Regions from separate parts of the Eubacterium maltosivorans genome, predicted to be linked through region 2. Evidence: riboswitches for the same ligand, from Rfam matches in the RefSeq annotation. Region 2 holds a riboswitch; each other region holds the start of a gene.
The links. A riboswitch is a leader RNA that binds a small molecule or an ion and turns the genes downstream of it on or off. The one in region 2 is predicted to bind cobalamin.
Positions count from the first base shown of each region.

Region 1: another riboswitch for cobalamin. It lies ahead of nikB (nickel ABC transporter permease); the one in region 2 lies ahead of CPZ25_RS01795 (nitrogenase iron protein NifH).
Region 3: another riboswitch for cobalamin. It lies ahead of hemA (glutamyl-tRNA reductase); the one in region 2 lies ahead of CPZ25_RS01795 (nitrogenase iron protein NifH).
Region 4: another riboswitch for cobalamin. It lies ahead of CPZ25_RS08705 (DUF2284 domain-containing protein); the one in region 2 lies ahead of CPZ25_RS01795 (nitrogenase iron protein NifH).

Region 1 is NZ_CP029487.1:3,023,055-3,027,251, reverse strand. It holds gene nikC (nickel transporter permease) at 1-649, opposite strand, end outside; gene nikB (nickel ABC transporter permease) at 650-1,618, opposite strand; cobalamin riboswitch at 1,760-1,939, opposite strand; gene CPZ25_RS21030 (hypothetical protein) at 1,988-2,113, opposite strand; gene CPZ25_RS14085 (M14 family metallopeptidase) at 2,175-3,149, shown strand; gene CPZ25_RS14080 (heavy metal translocating P-type ATPase) at 3,263-4,197, shown strand, end outside.
Region 2 is NZ_CP029487.1:356,265-360,461, reverse strand. It holds gene CPZ25_RS01800 (nitrogenase component 1) at 1-929, opposite strand, end outside; gene CPZ25_RS01795 (nitrogenase iron protein NifH) at 910-1,767, opposite strand; cobalamin riboswitch at 1,882-2,002, opposite strand; gene CPZ25_RS01790 (LysR family transcriptional regulator) at 2,150-3,088, shown strand; gene CPZ25_RS01785 (class B sortase) at 3,155-3,907, opposite strand; gene CPZ25_RS01780 (DUF2284 domain-containing protein) at 4,078-4,197, opposite strand, start outside.
Region 3 is NZ_CP029487.1:3,603,405-3,607,601, forward strand. It holds gene CPZ25_RS16650 (GntR family transcriptional regulator) at 1-798, opposite strand, end outside; gene CPZ25_RS16655 (helix-turn-helix domain-containing protein) at 1,445-1,792, shown strand; cobalamin riboswitch at 1,987-2,169, shown strand; gene hemA (glutamyl-tRNA reductase) at 2,336-3,592, shown strand; gene CPZ25_RS16665 (precorrin-2 dehydrogenase/sirohydrochlorin ferrochelatase family protein) at 3,589-4,173, shown strand; gene hemC (hydroxymethylbilane synthase) at 4,170-4,197, shown strand, end outside.
Region 4 is NZ_CP029487.1:1,814,587-1,818,783, reverse strand. It holds gene CPZ25_RS08715 (sugar-binding transcriptional regulator) at 167-1,105, shown strand; gene CPZ25_RS08710 (ATP-binding protein) at 1,088-1,618, opposite strand; gene CPZ25_RS08705 (DUF2284 domain-containing protein) at 1,643-2,248, opposite strand; cobalamin riboswitch at 2,362-2,524, opposite strand; gene CPZ25_RS08700 (peptidoglycan DD-metalloendopeptidase family protein) at 3,019-4,197, shown strand, end outside.

The DNA of each region.
Region 1 (4,197 bases), 1.7 Mb from region 2:
CCCCCAGCCCCAGAAAGGAGAGGGCCGCCAGTTCAAGCATCATGGTGCCCACATCCATGGCCGCGGTCACAATCATGGTCGGAATGATGTTCGGTACGACGTAACCGCCCAGTACCCGGCCGGTCCGCGCCCCAGTAACCACCGCCGCGGAGATGTACACGCTGTTTTTGATCTTGAGTACCAGGCTGCGGCTCAGACGGGCGTATTTTGTCCAGCTCACCACTGCCAGGGCAATGACCGTGTTAAAGAGGCTCGGCCCCAGCATCCCGGCAATGGCAATGGCCAGAACCATGCCCGGAAAAGAGATCATCATATCTGATATCCGCATGATCACCGCGTCCACCGCACCGCCGAAATAACCGGCTGCCATCCCGAGAAACGTGCCGGCCGCAAAGACAATAACTACCAGCGTCAATGTCATTTCCAGCGACGCCCGCGTCCCGTAGATAATTCTGGACAGCTCACAGCGGCCCAGCTGGTCTGTGCCGCAGGGGTACTCCGCCGACGGCGGCCTGAGAGCGTTCTGCATAATGGTCTCATAGGGATCATGGGGCGCGATCCACGGCGCAAACACCGCGATCAGAACAATCACCACCGCCAGAATCCCGCAGATAGCAAAAAGCCTGTTCTGTCTGAAAAAAGCTTTCATTTACGCTTTTACCGCCTTTCTTCTCACTTCCCGGTCCAGCCCCCGCAGCCTCGGGTCCAGATAACCGTAGGAGAAATCCACCAGCAGATTGATGACCATGTAAATCAGGGCGATCCAGATCACATAGCCCTGAACCAACGGATAGTCCCGGGCTGCAATGGCGTTCACAGCCATTTTGCCCAGGCCGGGCCAGGAGAAAATAATTTCCACCACCGCTGTACCGCCGAGCAGCGAACCCAGGGACAGGCCCAGCAGGGTCACCAGCGGCAGCATGGCGTTTGGCAGCACCTCCCGCCACAATATGGCCGATTCCTTAAGGCCCCGGGCCCTGGCCCCAGCCACATAATCCTGCCGTAACTCCTCCAGTACAGCGGTGCGCACCTGTCTTGTGTATTTGGCCGACATGGCAATGGCCAGTGTGACTGCGGGCAGTACCAGCTTCATAAAGCCTGTGCCCGAGGTGGCGATGGGAAACCAGTTCAGCTTAAGGCCAAACACGTACAGAAGCACCAGGCCGATCCAGAAGCCTGGAAAGGATACACCGATAAAGGACAATCCCCGTACCAGGTAATCCGGAAATCGATTCTGGTACACGGCTGCCAGAATCCCCAGGGGAATGGAGATCACAAGCATCAGAATAAGCGACGCGGCCGCCAGCTCCAGCGTCGGGCCAAGGCAGTTAAGCAGTACCGCGCTCACTGGCGTTTTCGAGGAATAAGACGTCCCCATATCCCCGGCCACAAAGCCCTTAAGCCAGTTGCCATACTGCACCAGAAACGGGTCATTGAGGCCCATCTCCTCCCGGGTTTCCGCTAGCAGCTCCTCAGACGGCGGCGTGCCGCCGGCCACCAGCATCAGCTCGGCCGGGTCACCGGGAGATAAATAGGTCAGGCAAAAGGTCAGAAAGCTGATGCCAAAAAGCACCAGTACGATTTGCAGCAAACGGTTAACAAGCTGTTTCGTGTTCAATAAAGAAATCCTCCTCTGTCAAAATGGCAATACGGGTAACAATCCGAAACGGAGAATAAAAGGGAAAGGGCATGAAAATCATTAAAAAAACAGCCCAGACGGCTGAATGAAAACAAAGCCCTCCTATCTACCGTAAGATTACTGAAAACAACAATACAAGCAGGTCTCCTGACTTAAGTTCTTCGTCTGTCCACGCCTTCCCAAGGCTGCGCCTCAGTGACATCTTGCGGACAACTCCCTATTACAGTGACGGGATCGTACCGGATTCGCACCGGTTTCTCTTTTAATCCCCGATCGGGAACTTGTATTTGGCATGATTAAATTTTTTAAACAAATATTTCACTGTGGTAAACTGTGAAATTGCTTAAATTATACTGGACTTTCACGCACTTGTCCAGTCTTTTTTAAAAATAAAAGCATTAAATTTAAACGGATACCCCCACCCGGTATGTTTTTTACTTTTATTTTTTTCTGCTTGACATTGGTTTTCGCCATGCCTTATACTCAAGGCAATCGGCTTAAATTAAAATTATTTCAAAAGTGAAAGGAGTCCGCAATGGAAAACAACCTATCAATCGGCACACTGACCGCCTCCCCCGGCGAGAAAATCCAGGGCATGCTGCCCATCCCGCACACAGAAATCGAGGTTCCCGTCACCCTGGTCAACGGCACGGGTGATGGAAAAACCGTCCTCATCACCAGCGGTATCCACAGCTGCGAATACGTCGGCATCGAGGCTGCTATCCAGCTGGCCGGCGAGCTTGACCCCGAAAATGTAAACGGAAGCCTGATCCTCATACACCCGGTCAATGTCCCCGGGTTCGAGTCCCGCTATCCAACGCTTATGCCTGGAGACAACAAAAACCTCAACCGCGTTTTTCCAGGCAGCCAGGAGGGCACCCCTGCCGACCGTGTCGCGCATTTTTTTGAGTACAGCCTTTATTCCCAGATTGATTTCTACATTGACCTGCACTGCGGCGAGATTTTTGAAGACCTGACCCCTTACGTGTATTACGTAGGCGCGGCAGACGAGACCGTGTCCAGGGCTGCCCGGCAGGCCGCCCTTCACGTCGACGTGCCCTATATGGTCAAATCCACTGCCACCACCGGGGCTTACAATTACGCCGGCGTTCTTGGCATTCCCAGTATCCTGCTGGAGCGCGGCTGCGCAGGGCGTTTTACCCAGGAAGAAGTGAACGCGGATAAAAAGGATGTCATCAATATTCTGAAGCACCTGGGCGTGCTGCCTGGCGCACCCGAGCTGCGGCACCGCCCTGTGGATTTAACCGATCTGGTCTACCTCATGCCCAAGCGCCACGGTCTCTGGTATCCCGATGTAAAGGTGGGCGAGCTCATCGCCAAAGGCCAGCGCCTCGGTGAGGTCAGGGATTACTTCGGCAAAACGCTTGACACCTACCACGCCGAATACGATGGTGTTGTCCTCTACCAGTCCGCCACCCTCTGGACCGATGATTTCTGTGAGCTTATCACCTACGGCAAATTTGCGGAAACGACGGGAATGACGCGTTAATTTTTGCTTTTACCCCTTGACAAACCTCCTCAGGACAGTTAATATTAACATATGAACAACAATTCATATGTTTTATTCATCATATTTTAATCTAACTTTCCGAGGAGGCCATTATGGCAACAAAAACTTATATACTTGAGCACCTGGGGTGTGCTGACTGCGCTTCAAAAATCGAGCGCAAAATCGCAGCCCTGCCCGGTGTCAGCGAGGCTAACATCGTCTACGCGACCAAACAGCTCCGCCTCACCGCCGAAGACCCAGACGGGCTTTTGCCGGAAATGCAGAAAATCGCAGTTTCCTATGAGCCGGATATTCTCATTACTGAGCGGAAGCGCCGTTCACTGAAAAAAGCACCTGTGGCCGCCGGACGTGCTCCTCACGATCACAAGGAGCATCATCACCACGACGCGGCATGTGCCTGCGGGCACGACCATCATGATCACAAGGAGCATCATCACCACGACGCGGCATGTGCCTGCGGGCACGACCATCATGATCACGAGGAGCATTACCACCATGACGCGGCATGTGCCTGCGGACACGACCATCATGATCACGAGGAGCACCACGGACATTACCATGTTCCCGGCCATCCGGCGGACTGCCAGTGTGAGCTCTGCCGCCACGGCGAGGAATACTGTGACATCTGCGGTGAGAGTCTGGCTAACTGCACCTGTAAAATGCCAGACGCAGACATAGAAAAAGCGTTTTTCATTCTTGAGAATCTTGGATGTGCCAACTGCGCTGCCAAAATAGAGCACAAAATCAAAGAGCTGCCTGGTGTCGAGTATGCCACTATCACCTACGCCACTAAGCAGCTGCGCCTGTCTGCGGATAACGCCGCTGCCCTGCTGCCGGACATTCAGCAGATCTGCGCCGCCATCGAGCCGGACGTCAAAGTCATTCCCCGCAAAAAGACAGTGGGGAAGGGTGCCACAAAGGTTTATACCCTTGAAAACCTGGGCTGCGCCAACTGCGCTGCCAAAATGGAGGCCAAAATCAACGCCCTGGACGGCGTCACCAACGCCACAATCACCTATGCCACTAA
Region 2 (4,197 bases):
GTATACCCCACAAAATTGATTCGCTTTTCGGTGCGCTTACAACGCCGCATCTGCTTTCTTGAAACGTTGGATAGCGCTTGCTGTGTTCCCTCAAGGGCGTCTTGAAAGCCGTTGGTCTGGATGAATATTTTTTCCTTAAGCGAAGGAAAAGAGCTGTCGTCAAGACCCGTCATAACAGTTAGCGGTGTGCCCACAATGAACGCAGACTGCCTGTTTTCTTCCTGCATGACGGCGTCTATGCCCTTCTCGATGCTCTCAGCCGCGCCAAGTGTCACCTGGAGGTCGTTCATTCTTGAATACCAGAAAGGCTGTTCTCTGAAATCATCAATGGACCGTGGACAGGAGGCACAGCCCGCGCCTGTTACCAGACAGGCGCAGATCGAGCGGTCCCCTTCAAAAGCAGTCAGCGCGCCGCTGTAATCTGCTGCCAGAGGCGGCAGCGGACAGAGGCGCTCCTCTTTTCCTTCTTTGTGGTTTTCCTGAGCGTGTCCAAATCCCTGAATGATTTCTTCAAGCCGTTCCACAGACTTTTTCTTCCGTTTTTCCATAGGACCCCGTCTGAAAACAGCGACCGGCACATTATAAGGATTATCCGCTTCTGATACCAGCGTCTCAAAATCGGTCTGTATAAGAATATCTGGACAGGAAACATAGAGCACCACCCCCTTTGTCCCTCTGGTCGTAACAAGCTCCTCGAGCATACCGCGGACTCTGTGCGCGCAGCTGCCAAGTGTATACTCTAGCCTGGAGACTGGACAGAGTCTCAGGCGGCTGAGGGCTTCTTTCTCCATTGCCCTGAAATAAAGAATTCGGAGACAGGCCGGCGGCCCCACTGCCAGAACGCGCACACCTTCAGTTTGGAAAAGAAGTCTGGACAGCGCTTCATCTCCCATTCCTGGCTGTGCTTTCTCAACCGTTGCTGTGCTCATGATGGTTCTCCTTCTCAAACTGATAGAGTATTTCGCCCAGACTGTCCATCTCTGCATCAGAAAGGGGTTTCGGGAGTGTCCCGGCCTCCTGACGGGCTATGGCTCTGGCCAGTGTCATAAAACTTTTTTGCAGTGCTTCACCTTCGTCCTGCTCAAAAACAGTTGTCTTCTGATAGTCGGCAAGCCGAAGCGTATCACTTTGGCTGACAGAGGCCGCAATCAGGCTGCCTGTCAGCTCACCAAAGCGCTCGACAGCCCGATGGTCTGTACCAGGCCTGGCCCGGTTATGGATCAGTCCGCCAAGCAGGGGCTGTGCCCGGGCAGAATACCGCACAATGCTCATCATGATATTATTGGCGGCGTAAAGCGACATCAGCTCAGAGGAGGTGACAATATACACCTGATCCACACACTTTTTTCTCATAGGCATTGAAAATCCACCGCAGACCACATCGCCTAAAACATCATAGAGGATTAAATCCCAGCTCTCTTCAAATATTCCCAGCTTTTCAAGGGTCTCCAGGGTAGTAGAGATCCCCATTCCCGCACAGCCAATGCCTGCCTCCGGTCCTCCAGCCTCTACACATGCCACCCCCGTCTCTCCCATAAACAGGATATCCTGTACCGTCACCTGTTCTCCTTTTTCATTCAGCTTTTGGATGACTGTGGGAATCCGCTTTCTCATCAGGCACCGGGTTGAATCCGACTTAGGATCACAGCCGATGTGAAGCACCCTTTTCCCCATTTTTGCGAAAGCGGCGGAAACATTGGCCGCAATGGTCGACTTTCCAATACCGCCCTTTCCATAAAACGCGATTCTCTTACTGCTCTTTTCCATAATTTCTCCCATAAAAAAAACTCTTCTGACCGATTCATCAGAAGAGTTCCTCAACATAAGCAACACCCTCTCCTAATGATCCGTTAGGTTAGGTATAGACAAGAAATGTTGAAATATCCTGACTTGGGTTCATTGCCAGCTGTAACAACTTCCCAGAGAATGCTCTCCAGTGTTGATAAAACTTACAGCGGCTCCCCCTTACAGTGGCGGCACCGTACCGGATTCTCACCGGTTTTCATGCAACAAGTCTTCTATGTAATTTTGCTATATTATATCACGATATCTGATAATTCACAACCACTGCAATTAACTCAATTTTTGATTGCCAGCTATCGTATTTTTTGATAGTATAATTAAAACAGAGGAAAGGAATAGTATAAATATGATCTCTATGCAAAACATGAAATACATTGTCGAGATCGCAAAGCACCACTCGATCTCCGCTGCCGCCAAGTCTCTTTTTGTCTCACAGTCAACGCTTTCAACAGCGGTGCGTGAGGTGGAGCAGCAGCTTGGCATCTCAATTTTCAGACGAAATAACCGTGGCATTGAGGTCACCTTTGAGGGACAAGACTTTCTAAACCACGCCAAGGATATTGTGGAGCAGAGCGAATATCTTGAAAGGCGGTACAAGCACCGAAAAACCCTGCCCATGCGTTTTTCTGTTTCCACTCAACGCCTTCCCTTCTCGGTCATGTCCTTCATACAGATTGTCGAGGACCTTGAACTCAGGCATTATGACATCGCCATCCGCGAGTGCCCAACCCATGAGGTCATACACGATGTGGCGTCCAGGCGCAGTGAGCTTGGTATTTTATGTATTAACGAGCACTATCTCAACACCATGCAGAAGCTCCTTGATTCCAGTAATTTAACCTTCTGTGAGCTGGGGCAGCTCACCATTTATGTTTTCCTGCGGAAAAAGCACCCCCTGAGCGGAAACACCTCCCTGACGCTGGATATGCTCAAAGAATACCCCTTCGTAACCTATGACCAGGGCGAGGACAACATGCTGCATTTTTCTGAGGAAATCTTGTTTAATGAAATCTGGGATAAAAACATTCATGTCATTGACCGATGCTCCAAAATCGCCCTTGTCCGCGGCACAAACTGCTTCAGCATCGGCCCTGACCTGACCAACAGCGATGCTGACCGTATGCATTCCAACATGAGTGAAGTAAGGGCTGTCCGTTTTTTAGACAACGACCAGCGGCTCCACGCCGGATATATTCTCAGAAACGAGCACAGCTTAAGCGCCATCGGCGAGAAATATATTAAGGTCCTGACCGAAAAGATAAAATCCTTTGAAAAATGGGACTGAGAAAGTAAAAAAAGCCGTATTCACAATGATACGGCTTTTGTAACATTTTTTGACCCGGCGTTGTTTTTATGAAACACGACGGGCAATTACGGCTAAACGGCCATCGTTCAGTCCGACATTAAAGATACAGGTGGACAGTGTAAGGATCTCATCACCTGGCTGTACATTCACATCGGTCGCGACAATGCTCTGGTTTTTTATGTTTTGGTAATAGGCCAGAAAACTTTCATCGTCGGCAAATTCCAGCTGTCTGTAATCATAGTCCTGCTCAACCACCAGCACGGCAAAGATCTCCCAAACGCCGTCACCGCCCAGTTCTGGCGGTCTTCTGTAAACAATTTTATTGTGCTCTGTAATAAAATTTGGGTCTTTATAGTAATAAAGCAAATCGTCAAACATGACATGCACGCCGCTGCGCATGGTGCTATGCCCATAAATCAGCGAATTCTGGCTTCTGGGCTGCCACTTGTAATTCATATCTAAAAAGGGAACGCCTCTTTCATCCGACTCGCCGTTGAATGAGGTATACAAATATTTATCATTATCGGTTGTCTGTACTACAGGGGTATCGATATTTGTCCCTTCAATACTCAGCCAGCCAACGGTTTCCGGGTTTACCTCACGCAATGCCGCCCAGTCGATGCTGTTATCCTCGCGGTTTATGACCTGCATTTTAAGAATCGGTGTGTTGTTTGGAAAGAACTCTTTATAAAGCATCCACCCTGCCGCCCCTAAAAGGGCGAGAATGATCAAAATGATGACAATGTCACCAACGACACGCACAGCGCTTCTTTTTTTCTTCACTTTCTTTTTTGTCATATTTATGTTTTATATCCTTCGGGCCTGCTGTCCTTGCGCATTTGTATTTTAGTCAACTCGATTTTATAAAACCCAAAGGCTTCATACCTCCTTTTATGGTTATTCATTATATCAAATCTTTCTAAATTGATAAAGACTTAAATGATAACAAAAAGGATTTTGTGCTTGTCTTAAAAAAGAATAAAGCTGAAATACGTCAGGGTTTCCGGGCCATGGGTATAACGCAGGCCAGTTTTGATCACAATATCCATTACAATAATCCCATACCCCTCCACTGAGGGAAAGAGCTT
Region 3 (4,197 bases), 1.1 Mb from region 2:
CCACATGATGTCGCTGGCAATCCTCAGATAAAGAGGTGTCGGAGCATTGTCGATAAACCAGTTAAAGCTTTCTGCTTCGGAAGGCGCAGCCGGTGCGTTTACAATATAGGCCGCGTCAAAGCGCTGGCTGATCTCATTAAGGCCCTGGAGCAGGGAGTGATGAAAATGTTTAAAATTCTGCTTGGCAGCATGGTCGAGCAGCTCTTTGTACCACCCCTTGATGGCTTCCTCTGAAAGATCTTCATGGAGCGTGTGGCCGGTAATACTGCTGTAAATGGAATCAATCCGGACAAAATCACAGATCTGTTCAAAAAGCTCAATGACAAAAGGATTGTCTGTTCGTCTCAGGATATTCCGGATAAAGCGGCAGTGGAAGGCAAACATCTCAATCGGGTCGGAAGAGTCCAGGTTGTCGGTCATCTCGTAGAGCGTCATGTAATCCTCGCGGCTGCATTTGGAAGCGCCGTATGTGATGATGCTGGGTAAAAGAATAGAGAGCATCCGGTAAGTATCGCTGATGCCGTGCCGCCGGTTTTCAAAGCGCTTTTCATAAGCCTCACGGTGTTCCGGCAGTCGGCTGTCAAAGATTACCTGGGCATTTTTACCATGGGAGCAGAAAATAAGATTGCTGTCCTGCAATAGACGCAGGGCTTTTCGAACGGAATTACGACTGGCACCCATTTGTTTGCTGATTTTTGGTTCAGATGGCAGGGTGTCACCCAGTTTTAATTTGCCGTTGTAAATATCATCCTCAATCTTTCTGCAAATAAATAGATACAATGGAATTTCTTTTTTCAAAATACAATCTCCTTTGGGGGTATTCTTACAGTATAACATCATTTAGTAAAAGTTACATTTAAATTGAGAAAAAATTATAAAGAAATCCTCGTTTGCTTAACCTTTACCATATCGGAATTAGAGGTAAGCGTCTTAGAATGAGGTCTACCCATTTTGAAGAAAATTAAACACAGAAAAAATGTTGTTAAGGAAAGGAAAGAATAAAAATATTCTAAAATGGGTTTTTTACATTACAAATTCGGGTAAAAATAAGAAAACGAATAAAAAGGATATAATTGGTTGAATTAAAATGATAACTTCAATTGCAGATAAAAAGTTTTTAAATAAAGAGATTGCTTTGACGGGAGATTCGATTTATAATAAAGTATATATATTGGGAAAACTAAATAAAAATTGCGGCATCCGGAAAGTGCTGGCACACTTATCCGGCTTGCGCAGGTGCACAACCACCATACACAACGGCCCTGGGGGGCACGTACCGCATTACTTATTATAGGCTATTTTTGTGCTAAAAACAAGAGGACAGCCTATAAATAAGTGGGCTTATTTGTGTTAGCATTTTATAAAAGTGTCATATAACTGTGCATGGTTGGTTTTATCCTGCACAGTTTTTTATTTGGTTTTCCCTGAAATTTAGGAGAAGACAATGGAATCAAGGTTAGATCAAAAGGCAATCGGCCAGCGTATCCGGCAGCGTAGAACTTTTTTAAATATGAGCCGTGAAGATTTGGCGCGGAAAATAGGGATTACACAGACTTTTTTAACAGATATCGAGCTGGGAACCAAAGGCTTTTCCTTAAAGAGTCTTGAACGTTTCTGCGAAGCGTTAAAAATGTCTTCGGACAGCATCCTGTTCGGCAAAAGTCTGGATGAAAAGGAAAAAAACACCGCGCTGCTCGACATTCTCGAGCATTGCCCCGATGAAAAAAAGGAATACGCAGAAAGAATGATGATGCTTTTTTTAATGAGCCATGAAACATCAAACGAGTGTTGACTATAAAATGACCGGACTCTTAAGAAAGAGACCGGTTTTTTATTGCCTGTAATCCGATTACAGAAAATATGTGAATTATTTGGCGGAATCGGCAAAAAACTGCTTATTTCCCATAAAAAGGGGTAGCGCCTGAGTCGGATTGGTGATATAATTGGAAACGAAAATTGAATAAGAAAGACTAATGTAAAATCTATTTTGGATTCTTTCGTTTTTGCCTTGGTAAAGACAGAGGATAAAGGGAATCTGGTGAAAATCCAGAGCGATCCGGTCACTGTAATTCGTTAAGTCTCCTTATGATGCCACTGGAATGAAAACCGGGAAGGCAAGGAGAATATAATGCGATGAGTCAGGAAACCTACTAAATAGAGTGCTAATAATTACCTCCAGGGAAAAGGGAACTTAGTAACGTTAATTTAATTGTAGTATCCGCAGTAAACAGCGTGGATAAATAATTCTGTTGACAAACCTCTTTTTTACGGAGACGTAAGGAAGAGGTTTTTATTTGCTTTTTAATGAATGTTTGATTGAAGGAGAAGGATTGAAATGAAGTTAGTTGTAGTGGGAATCAATCATAAAGACACACCTCTGGAAATCAGGGAAAAGGGTGCTTTTATCAAGCGGACCGTAAAAGAAGGCATTGCGAGCCTTCTTGAAGAGGCGTGTATTGAAGAGGTGATCATTCTTTCTACCTGTAATCGAAGCGAAATTTATGTGGCGACCCGCGATGTGGAAGCAGCGGGCCAGGCGCTGAAAAATTTTTACATTGAGGAGAAATCCAGAGAACTCGGAAGTTATCTGTTCTGTGAAAAGGGCAGAGAGGCCATCCTTCACCTTTACCGGGTAGTGACCGGGCTAGATTCAATGATCCTGGGTGAGGATCAGATATTAGGCCAGGTAAAGGATGCCCTTGAATTGTCCCAGTCTGTTCACGGCTGTGGAAAATACTTAACCAAGGCTTTCAGAGAAGCCGTCACCTTTGCCAAGAAGGTTAAAACTGTTTATAAGATTTCTGAGACGCCGCTCTCCCTGAGCTCGACAGCGGTTAAGCACGTTAAGAGGACCTATGAGGACTATGCGGATAAAAAGGTGCTGATCATCGGATCTGGAAAGATGGGGCTTCTGGCGCTGCGTTACATGGCGGCAGAGGGGTTTAACAGCGTCTATATGACCAATCGTACCTATCATCCGGGAGATGAATACCGTGATATCTATGAGGGCGTCAATATGATACGTTATGAGGACCGCTATGAAGCCATTGAAGATATCGATGTAATTATCTCAGCCACGGCCTCTCCTCACGTTGTCTTAAAACGGGAACTCATGCCAGAGCGTAAAAAGCCTCTTATGGCCATTGACCTGGCGCTGCCAAGGGATATTGAAGAAGCCGTCTCAGAAATGGACCAGGTCGAGCTGCTGACCATTGACAATTTTAAAGATATTATTGATGAAAAAATGCATTACCGCGAAAGGGTGGCAGAAAAGATCGCCCTCGAGATCGAAGAGGAAATCGACGGACTCATGGTTTGGATTACGAAGTCTAAAGTGGACAATATGGTAGCGCATTTTAATCAGGTTTCCGGCCAGCTGGCAGATGAGACCATTGAGATTCTCAACAAGCGCTATCAGTTTGAGGGGAAAGACAGGGAATTTCTTGAAAAAATTGTCCATTCAAAATTCCGCGAGATGGTCATGCCCTCCATCAAGCAGCTGAAAACACTGGACAGCGAGGACGATATCCTGCGCTTTGAAAAAACACTGGCGTTTTTATTCTCTGGCGGTAATGTGGAGGATTCCCAATGAAAGGACCGGTTCTGCTTAATTTTACCGGAAAAAAGGCCCTTGTGATCGGCGGTGGGAAAGTAGGAATGCGGCGTGCGGAAACCCTAGCCGGGTATGGGTGTTTTGTGACCTGTGTGGACAAAAACATGAAGGTTCCTGAAAAGCCGGCTGAGAACATTCGTTATGTCAAAGCCTACTGCCGGATTGAGACAGCCCTTGACGGTATGGATCTTGTAGTGGCGGCAACAGACCAGCGCGAGCTGAATGACCAGATTCTTGAAAACTGTAAAATACGCGGTATCTGGTGCAACGTTACAGACGACCCCGAGCATTCTGATTTTATTTTTCCCTCAGTGGTGAGACGGGGAGACTTGACGATTTCGGTCTGTACTGACGGTGCAAGCCCAACGCTGACCACCCAGATAAAAAAAGAGCTGGAAGAAAAATACGACGAAAGTTACGCAGAGCGGCTCAGGCTGCTTAAACAGCTGAGGCGGCATCTGCTAAAAACAGAGTCCTCATCAGAGGAAAAAAAGAGGCAGCTCAGGGAGCTGACAGCATTAACCATTGAAGAATTGCAGAGAGAAGTGGAGAAAATATGAAAATAATCGTAGGCTCAAGAGGCA
Region 4 (4,197 bases), 1.5 Mb from region 2:
TAATTTAAAATCCTTGAAAAAACCCATAAAAATATGAAAAATAAGCAATAAACTGACAAATGTAAAGTATTTTGCATTTTGAATCTTAAAGATAGTGGATTGACATTTGTCAAAAAATAGAGTATATTTAGAAAAAAAGCTGTTGACATTTGTAAAGGAGAGCATCATGAAAGAAAAGGAGCTGATCCGTCTTATTAGCGCGGCGCAGATGTATTATGAAGAGAACATGACTCAGGCAGAGATTGCAAAGTCGATGGGTATCTCGCGGCCTTCGGTCAGCAATCTGCTGAACAAAGCCCGCAAAGAAGGTATTGTTAAAATTGAGATCAAATCTTTTGACAGCACCAGCATTGGAAAAAGCCGGGAACTGTGTAACCGGTTTGGCTTAAAGAGCTGCCAGGTGGTCAGCTGCACAGAGGATAAGAACGAAACACAGGAGCGTCTTTATGAAGCCGCTGTGGATTTTCTTTTGGAAATCCTGCCTAAAACCCGAATCCTTGGCCTTGGCTGGGGTTATAATATCAGCCGTGTCATTGATATTTTAGCGGGCAGGGAGCTTGCTGGGCAGTACAGCGGGAAGGTCTGTCCGCTGATCGGGACGGCCACAGTGCCGCACAAGGGCTACCATCCCAATGAGCTGGCTACGGATTTTGCCCGAAAAACGGGATTTGAGGCGGATTTTTTGATCTCGCCGGCCTTTCCTACGACCAAGCAGGAACGGGATTTATTTGTGACGACAGATAATTATAACAGTATTCTGGCCCTGTGGAAAAAGACAGACACCGCACTGGTGACCCTTGGCGGCTACCCCTGTGTGCCGGACCACGCCACTGCCCTGCGCTTTGGGCGGCGGCTGATCACGGAGCGGGCGACCTCCAATATTCTGTCTTACTTTTTTAACTGGAAGGGACAGCAGATAAAAGGGGAGGATGATTTTGCCATACAGATTCCGCTGGGACCGCTTTCTAAAATTAAGAATTTTATTGGCATTGTGCCTGTGGAGGCTAATGTAGGATCGGCCATCGGCTGTCTGAACACCGGGTTCGCGCGCCACCTTATCATTGATGAGGTGACGGCTGAGAAGATTTTAAAAACGGACGTATAGCAGATCGCTGCCAAAACGCTCCTCGGCGTGGTCGGGGCTGTGTCTCAGGATAAAAGAAGTCAGCTCCCGGCCGCCGATTCGGCGGGTGTCCCGGATGCCGTCATAGGCGGCAGTGAGCGCCTGGAGCTCTTCGGTATACTGGGGAAGGAGCTGGCAGGGCTGCTCGGTTTTAATGGACAGGGAGATAACGCCCGCGTTAAAAAGGTTGATGGTGAAGTCTACGCTTTTTTCTCCGGCGGAAAAGGCGCTTTCCAGCAGCAGCTCTGTCATCCTGCAGATGTCCCGTTCTCTCACAAAGGAGGACATGGGGTAGAAAACCACAGGGTTAAAGTCAATCCCTTTTTCCTGGGCGATGGCCTGAAAAAGGGAGAGAACGCCGTCCAGGGCGCAGTAGGCTGTGGCGGCCTTTTTTTTGAGGACGCTGTATTTTTCTTTGAGCGCATGAAGATCGGAAACAGCGACGGCCGGGGGCAGGGGCTCGGCCGTGGAGATGGGCGAAATAGTCAGGTTCATGGCGGTTCTCCTTTCTGAATCGGGCTAAAACAGCACAAAGCTGAAATAGGTAACGGTTTCGGGGCCATTATTATAGGAAAGGCCGGTTTTGCTGGCCAGATCCATCACGACGATGCCATAGCCTTCCACGGATGGAAAAATCTGGTCTGGGTAACGGCAGGGGGCGTCGGGGTAGGTGCACTGGTCGCAGAGGATACAGCCCTCTGTGGAGAGCACCAGAGCGCCAGGATAATGGGCTCTGAAAAGACGGGCAGACTTGGCCGTAGCGGCCTCGTGAAATATGCGGGCCCGGTGCCAGCCTCTAAAGTCATACTGGCCTTTTAAATCGGTAACGGTTGAGAGCAGACAGACGTTTTCGTAGGAGCGGCATTTGGCGACACAGCTGTTGTAGCTGCCTACCGCGGGCGGGCAGGCCCAGGTAGCGCCGTAATGGCCGCATTGGTTTCCCTCGCATAAAAGCCTTGTGCCCATGGAAAACAGCAGATCGCTGGTTTTGGCAAAGGCATATTCATGAATGCCGAACAGTCTGCGTTTATCTTCAAGCTGCCGCTTAATGGTCATCAGGCTTTTAATAACGGTGTCACCTTTAAACTCTTTGGCAGGCTCTGCCTGTTTTTTTATTTCAATCAATGGAAAGACCTCACCTTCATTTAGTACAATAAAAAAGCCTTCCCCGGCTAGAGAAGGCAAAAAATACGAAATTGATTAAGGAACGTATCTCTTAAATGACTCTAAATCGGAGCGTTTTAAGAAAACATTATGCCGGTCTTCTGGCTCTACAATGGCATTCCCCTTCCCTTCCCATCCGGCGGACAGTGGCACATAAGGGGACATATTGCATTACAGCTGCGATTACAGCAAAGGATTTTCACCTTTTTCCCATTTACATAATGTTTACAATATTAAGTTGCCTTTATCATATCCCTTTGATTTTCTTTTGTCAAGGTTTATTGGGCCCTGACAGGGGCTTTTTCGTAAATTTATTTTTTTACAACAAGATTTTCCCCTTTGTTTTAATCTTAAATGTAAAGAAAAAAATACTGAAAAGCCGGTAAAGGGGCGAGAACCGCCTTAATTAAACCAAAAACACGTATGTTTTAATGAATTTTTCATAAAATATTAAGTAATTTCGGTTAAGGTATTGGCAAGGGCCAAAGGATATGTTAAAATATATCTAAATTGTAAATAACTTTACAATTTGGTCAAAATTATATATAGGAGGGTGGTGATTAGGCATTAGCAACGAAAGCCATCGCTCAAGTGGCAAGCTCCAAATGTTTTTTAAGAAGCTTGCGCATTACGCCAAGCACTTGAGCAAAAGAGAAAAAGTCGTATTCACAGGTTTCTGTGTAGCGCTTCTTCTCGGATTCTTTTCTTCAACCTGTCTTGGTTACAAGGTAATGGTTGACGGAGAGGTTTTAGGCTATACAAAGGATGCGGCTGTGTTTACACAGAGTCTGGATCAGGTAGAGCAGGATATGCGATCGAAAACGTCGATCGAAACAGCATATGTCTACAATGATATACAGATTAAAAAGAGCATCACGTTTAATAAACCAATGTTGTCAGAGGAAGAATTTACTGATGCATTGAACGCGCAGAACCTTCAGGTTGGCGTTCATGGTGTAGAATTAAAAGTTGACGGACAGGAAGTTGGAAACCTGGCTTCATCTGATCAGGTACAGGCCGGTATTGCAGGTGCAATTAATAAGATCGGTAACGTACAGGGTACAGATAAGCTGGTAAAATGCGACATCCAGAGCGACGTTGTAGAAACGCCTAAGAATTTTCCGCTCGAGGACTTAAACAGTCCGGACGAGTGCGCTAATCTTTTAGCAACAGGTAATACTAATCCGAGTAAGAGTGAAGAGAGTACGAACGCTCCAATCCAGGTAGCAAGCCGTGGTGGAGCCGATGTGGCAAGAGACCAAAGCAATGAGCCAGCCCAAGAGGAAGCTTTAGCAGCTGAAGGTACCGTTGAAAATAATAGTAATGAGAATGTAGAAAACCAGAATAATGAGACTGAGACAAGCTCCAGTATCTTAAAAATTAATCTGACTAAAACATCAACTAAAAAAGAAGACATACCTTTCCAGACCGTTGAGCAGGAAGATCCAAATGTATATGTTGATCAAACTGTAGTTACACAGCAAGGTGTGAACGGACAACTTGATAAGGAAGTCGAAACCGTCTATGAAGACGGTAAGGTTGTGAGTGAAACAACCTTATCCGAAACAGTCGCGAAAGAGCCGGTGGCTCAGATTGTTTCAAAGGGAACGAAGCAGTACCCGACCATGTCTTCAAAGAAAGGCAACTTTATTTTACCGGCAACCGGTAATATTTCCGCTTTAGACAAGCCAGGAAGCCACGCAGGCTGCTTTGCAGTAGACATTGCGAACTCAATGGGTACGCCGATCTACGCACCGCAGAGTGGTACAGTCATCCGGGCAAGTGAATTTGGCGGTTACGGATTATGCGTTGACATTATGATGGACGATGGAAAAACTGTCCTGAGAATGGGTCATAACTCCGAATTTAAGGTAAGCGTTGGTGACCGGGTCGAAAAGGGCCAAGTCGTA